One region of the Sporosarcina sp. resist genome, then DNA from elsewhere that is predicted to be linked to it. Evidence: riboswitches for the same ligand, from Rfam matches in the RefSeq annotation. Region 1 holds a riboswitch; each other region holds the start of a gene.
The links. Region 1 has a riboswitch for lysine ahead of dapA (4-hydroxy-tetrahydrodipicolinate synthase). Riboswitches for the same ligand answer to the same signal wherever they lie in the genome.

Region 2: linked by a shared signal. The riboswitch ahead of H7992_RS09205 (aspartate kinase) and the one ahead of dapA (4-hydroxy-tetrahydrodipicolinate synthase) in region 1 are both predicted to bind lysine.
Region 3: linked by a shared signal. The riboswitch ahead of H7992_RS05580 (Na+/H+ antiporter NhaC family protein) and the one ahead of dapA (4-hydroxy-tetrahydrodipicolinate synthase) in region 1 are both predicted to bind lysine.

Annotation. Positions count from the first base shown of each region.
Region 1 covers NZ_CP060287.1:647,708-649,915, forward strand. Annotated here, with positions in the region: gene H7992_RS03155 (DUF4256 domain-containing protein) at 1-117, shown strand, start outside; gene dapA (4-hydroxy-tetrahydrodipicolinate synthase) at 223-1,107, opposite strand; lysine riboswitch at 1,230-1,407, opposite strand; gene H7992_RS03165 (M48 family metallopeptidase) at 2,005-2,208, shown strand, end outside.
Region 2 covers NZ_CP060287.1:1,841,858-1,844,065, reverse strand. Annotated here, with positions in the region: gene H7992_RS09205 (aspartate kinase) at 1-1,115, opposite strand, end outside; lysine riboswitch at 1,207-1,386, opposite strand; gene uvrC (excinuclease ABC subunit UvrC) at 1,436-2,208, opposite strand, start outside.
Region 3 covers NZ_CP060287.1:1,129,504-1,131,711, reverse strand. Annotated here, with positions in the region: gene H7992_RS05580 (Na+/H+ antiporter NhaC family protein) at 1-1,319, opposite strand, end outside; lysine riboswitch at 1,463-1,644, opposite strand; gene yunB (sporulation protein YunB) at 1,700-2,208, opposite strand, start outside.

The sequences.
Region 1 (2,208 bases):
AGAAAACTCGGAGGGGCTATCTTTTGTGATTGGCGCTACGACACTGTCTTTGTGTATCACAATGGAGCAGAATCCTACTATGCTGCCAGGGGGTTCCGTGGCTCGCTGAGGGTCTAAATTTTGCACCCACTAAGCTTATAGACGATGAGATAGAGTGAGGGGTGCCAGGTTCTTATTGATTTGTGAATTGTTTTAGAACCTGGTACCTGTCACAATGGTTTATTAAAAAATTACTTTTTCATGGATATTTAGTGCTTGTTGTAGTGAACTTAGTTGTTCATCGTTTAAAGGAATCATAGGTAAGCGGACACCACCGACAGGGATTCCTTTTAAATTCAAAGCTGCTTTTACAGGTGATGGATTTGGAGCAGCAAAAAGTGCTTTCATTATAGGTAGTAGTCTACGATGATCCTTAGCGGCCTCTTGAATATTGCCGCTTTTGAAATGTTCAACCATCGTTTGCATTTCATTTCCTATAACATGGGATGCTACAGAAATAACACCTGTTCCACCAATTGATAACACTGGAATTGTTAAACCATCATCACCGCTATACAATGAAAAATCTTCAGGTGTATGAGTAATAATTTCGACCATCGCATCTAAATCACCGCTTGCCTCTTTAATAGAAACGATATTAGGTATTTTTGAAAGGCGAATGACTGTTTCAGCAGATATGTTGACAACACTGCGTCCGGGAACATTATAAAGTATAATCGGTAAAGATGTGACCTCCGAAATTGTCTTAAAGTGTTGATATAATCCTTCTTGAGATGGGTTGTTATAGTATGGCGCAACGAGCATAATACCATCGACACCTACATCTTCTGCAAGTATTGTTAGTTCAATTGATCCTTTTGTGTTGTTCGAGCCTGTACCAGCAATCACCGGAACTCTGCCATTCACAACGTCCACTGTAAACTTGAATAATTTGACCTTTTCTTCTTCTGTTAACGTCGGAGACTCTCCTGTTGTACCAGATACCACTAAGCCATCTGTTCCATTAGCAATTAAATAATTAATTAAGTTTTTTGTAGCTTGAAAATCAATTTCACCATTTTCATCAAAAGGAGTCACCATAGCAGTTAATACTTGTCCGAAATTCATTATTTCTCCACATCCTATAATTTATTTTAAAAAAATAGAGGAAGAAGGGCAGTTAGTGAATGAACGCAAAAAAGCAACAACAAGGGCTCGTTGTTGCAGTAGAAATAATAAATTATTTCTTTGCATAAGATAGCCCTCCATATAGTTTCCTATATGACAATTCTGTGTTTATTCAACACAGAACCAGCTTCAAGAAAATGAGATTCTCTCCACTTCGGCAAATTCCCCTTTCCACAAATGTCACAGGATCTCATCATCCTCCACGTGTGTACTGATGGTCTTTGCGCCTCTATCCTTACTTCAAAATTTTTGAAATAAGTGAATTTCTAATTAGACAAACCTTACCTCTATTCTAACGCAATTGCAAGGGAAAGGTGCCGAGTTCTAGAAAGGTTCTGAATTTAATGGGGACTTGATATTCTTTTAAATGTTATTTCGTCTGTTGATGACCCATTTATTTGAATAAAGTACTAGTGAGAAGGGCTTGATGACCTTCATTTTCACTGGACTATTTCCGGCACTCTTGCACGTTGTATAATGTGCTTCTTGCTTACTTTTAAGAAAGACTATGCATCTAATCATGTGATGCCTAATAGAAAGTGACACTTCTTTACTATTAAAATAGAGAAAATCATAAAGAAAGTTTCAGCCGCCAAAATTATATCTTTGGCGGATTATATTCAGATAAGAAGTCCCACTATTCTTTCGTCCCAAAAAGCAGTTGTACATGTAGCGCCTGTATTACTCTACGGAGCGTTTGTTGCCAGAATGGTTAATACACACTAAGATGAATGTATCAGGAAGTGAATCGATGGATTGTGGCTAAGAATAGAAAGACAATAGTGGATCAGTTAATAAACAAGGGTTGAGAATAAATGTATAAAGGTGATGCTTGTTATGAAGGTTGAAATTGAAAATGAAATTATAGAATTTAATGTTCAGTATGGAAATAGGAAGAAGCTAGCCATTCAGATAGATTCGTTTGGTTTCATAACAGTTAAAGCTCCAAATGACACAAGTAAAGAAATGATTGTCAGTGCCATTGAGAGCAAAGGGAAAAGGATACTAGAGAAAATACATGAAATTGAAGTAGCTCGAGAA
Region 2 (2,208 bases), 1.2 Mb from region 1:
ATTTTCACAGGAACTGATGCACTACGGAGTATCTCAAACATTTGTGCAGCGACTCCTGGGTTGGATACCATTCCACTTCCAACGATTGAAACTTTCGCAAGACCCACTTCAAAGTCGGCTCTGTTGTAACCAAGGGCTTCTTTTTCTGTCTCCAAAACATTAATAGCTTCTGCAAAATCCTCTTTCTTAATGGAAAATGACACAGACGGCTGTACGCCTTCCATAATTGTCTGGACGATAATATCGACGTTAACATGGTGATCCGCAAGTGCAGTGAATATATTCGCAAGCGAGCCATTGTATGGAACGTCATACATAACTGTAATCCGAATAATATCTCTTTCAAAGGCGATGCCCCGAACAATTAAATTGTTTTCCAAATCAATTTCCTCCTTGATAATCGTTCCTTCACCTTCCATATGTGCAGGTCTGACCCGAAGCGGCATTTGATGGTTCTTGGCAAACTCCACCGCTCTTGGGTGAAGTACTCCTGCGCCTAAATTCGCGATTTCAAGCATTTCATCATATGATATTTCCTCAAGTTTCTTCGCTTGTCCAATTAATCTTGGATCTGTCGTAAATACCCCTTCAACGTCTGTGTAAATATCACAGATAGCTGCATCAATTGCAATCGCAATCGCCACAGCACTTGTATCAGATCCCCCGCGACCAAGTGTTGTCAACTCACCCGAGCTGTCAGCACCTTGAAAGCCGGTTATCACTGCAACAGCACCCGATTCAAGCGTCGATACAACCTTATCTGCATGGACTTGCTCGATTCGCGCATTGCCGTGAACTGACTCTGTCGTTACACCCGCTTGCCACCCTGTATATGAGCGAGCCTCCAAACCTTGTGCCGCAATTGCCATCGCTAAAAGGGATGCTGTTACTTGCTCACCTGTCGCAAGTAGCATATCAAGTTCGCGGCGGCCCGCTTTCGGATTAACTTCCACGGCGAGCTTTAGAAGATCATCCGTTGTTTTTCCCATTGCAGAGACGATAACCGCAACTTGATTCCCCCGACTTACTTCACCTTGTACAAGCTTTGCAGCGCGTGCAATCCTCTCGGGGTTCGCAACTGATGTGCCACCAAATTTCATTACAATTCGTTCCATAATTATTCCCTCCAATTTCCCCCTGAACGCAAAAACGGCCCTCATAAGTATGAGAGCCGGTCCGATTGGAGCGCTCGCCGAAGAGCCGCCCCGTTCAGATAGCTCTCCAGGTATTTTTATACCTGACAGACTTCCATTTATTCAATGGAAATCCAGCAGGACAATCGTGACAGCCGATTGGTCCGCTTCGGCGAATACTCCTTTCAATCCCGTTCATCAGGCTGCCGCCTTCCGGAGATTTACTATTGGTATCCGCACCTCTATCTTCACTACATATGCAATTTTTTAGTGAAAAAACTCAGTGCTTTCACTCTATCACATTACTTCTCTTCTCGCAATGCCTCTTCACGGAAATACGTTTCCACTGATTCCGCAACCACCTTCGGCAAGCCCGCTTGTTGCAGCTCTTCAACGGATGCTTCACGAATCTTTTTCATAGATTCAAAGTGTTTAAGTAATAATGTTTTCCGTTTCGGTCCGACGCCTGGTAATCCATCGAGCGCTGATGTCAATGAATTAGTTTCGCGCCGTTGCCTGTGGAAAGTAATTGCAAACCTGTGCACCTCGTCTTGAATTCGCTGTAACAAGTAAAACGCTTCACTCGTTCTCTTTAGCGGGATCATTTCAATCGGATTGCCATAGAGAAGTTGCGCCGTCTGGTGTTTATCGTCCTTCGCAAGTCCAGCAATTGGAATCGACAAGTTCAACTCATCTTCAATGATTTCCCTGGCCGCTTCCATATGACCTTTACCACCATCTATAACGATTAGGTCAGGTAATGGCAAATCATCCTTTAGCACACGGATATAACGCCGCCTTACAACCTCACGCATCGCCGCATAGTCATCGTGTGCTGCCGCAGTTTTCGTCTTATACTTTCGGTAGTCTTTACGGTTCGGTTTCCCATCAAGGAATGACACCATCGCAGAGACGGCATCTGAACCGTACATATGTGAATTATCAAATGCTTCAATACGGTACGGTATGGTGATATTCATCGCCTTGCCAAGTTCTTCACATGCGCCAATTGTACGAAGTTCTTGTCGTTCAATAAGTTGGAACTTTTCTTTCAATGATATCTCAGCATTCTTGA
Region 3 (2,208 bases), 480 kb from region 1:
CCGAAAACTGCTCCCGCAAGTACTGCTGCAAGTGCTGGCAGTAACATTTCCGGTGCCGCGTCAATCATTATGGTTCCTGCAATCGGCATAAGAATACCAAATGACCCCCATGAGCTACCTGTCGAAAAGGCCATAATACAAGCAAGGATAAACATGATGACCGGCAGGAATGAAACCGATATATTCGATTTCAACACAAGCTCTGATAAATATAAGCCTGTTTCCAATTTTCCTATCAGGAATGATAATGACCACGCAAAAATAAGAATCAGCACAGGTGGCATCATTGCTTTCAATCCATTTATAAAGGCACTGCCAATAAGAGAATAGCTTGCCGTTTCATTATTTTTCATCTGTTGCATATATAATACTACCGCTATTAGCGTGGCGATAATTCCACCCGACAGTAATGCAAGAGAGACATCCGTATTTTCAAAAATTGACAAAAGGTTCATTGATCCGCCGGCTAAATAACCTGTCCAAATCATAACCGCAAATGTCACTGCAACAAGTGTGACGATTGGTGCGACTAAATCCCGAACGCGGCCATGTGCGTGTACTGGGAAGTCTTCTTTTAACTGACCTGGAATTGTTTTAGCAGGATCAAATAATTGACCTGTTTCTGTAGCAAGTTGTTCATGTCTCTTCATTTCGAATAGATCGAAATTGGTCCACGCAAGGAAAAACACCATTGCAAGTGTTGCAATAACGTAAAAATTCATAGGCGCCATCATAATGAAGGCAGATAGTGGTGAATAGCTAATCGCTGCAGCACCACCAAATATAAGTGCAAGTTGGCCTATTAAAAAGGCACCCCAACTTGAAATTGGTGAAATGACACAAATCGGTGCTGAGGTTGAATCGATGAAATAAGCTAGTTTTGCTCTTGAAACTCGATGCTGATCTGTAATCGGACGAGCAATTTGGCCAACTGCCAATGCATTGAAATAGTCATCCACAAAAATAGCTATACCGAGAAATACTGTGAGCAGTTTTGCACCACGTTTTGTTTTGATGTGCCGCACTGCCCATTCTGCAAATGCCCTGCTTCCACCGGATAAACTAACAAATGCAGTGATAACCCCTAATAGAAGGATGAAAAGGATAATGTAAATGTTCCCTGTATTCAGTCCACCATCCCAAAATGTAGCCTTAACTGACTCCAATAAATTTTTTAATGATTCAACAGGTCCGAACGACGCCGCCAGCAGAGCACCTGAGACTATTCCTGCTCCGAGCGACAACAGCACCCGTTTAGTTGCAAACACCATAATAATTGCGATTAGTGGTGGTAAAATTGATACCCATGTTCCTATCATCTACTATTCCTCCATTTAGTCGGGTTGAGGCCCTGTATAGGGGGAATAAAAAAACGGCTACTAATTACACTCAGCAGAGTGCATCAGGAGCCGGCTTTATCTACGTTTCGTTTGTTGGATAACTAATACTGCTTATCTAACTCACGACTTGTAGCTCATCATACATGTTCAAAAATGTATGACAGTGTTATCCCTATTCGGAATAACCCCAGCCTGATAGATCCCGACGATCTTACCAAACTTCGGCAAAGCTTCCTTTTACACACGGTCATCGGTGTCAATCTCGCGTGTGTGACTAATAAGCAATGCAGCCTCTACCCAATCGATATTTCAATCCTCTACTAGCCTATCAGTTATCCACACCATTTTCAAGTCCCTTTTCATTCCTCTATCGCGGGAGGGGCTGGAACTTCGACCGATGGCGGATCCCCACCACCAGTCGTATAGATTTGAGGTACTGTTGATTGAATTAGTCCCATAGCTACCGGAATCTTCTGTGTCACTACACTTTTCTTTGTTGCAAGTGGGACAATGATTTGGACATTTACTGTTAATAATATATTCACTTCAACAACGGCATTGTTAATACCAAATTCACTAATTTTTGTATCTATAGTCGCTTGTACTTGACCTATGACATGAAAACGAATCGGTATTTTAGGCCCTAAGTTCCCTAGTAGTGGAATATTTGCCGCTTGAGCAAGAGGGACAAAAAAGACAATTCCCTCTTCACGTTTCATTGCTTGCGAATCAAATTCTATCTCATCTGTTGGTAATAAAGCTAGATTGCCCGCTTCAGCCTGTTGAAGATGGGACTCGACAAGACCATGTGTCTCCGCTAATACTCTGTTGATGATTTCAGTGTTGAATTTCACCATCCCTTTAGAAT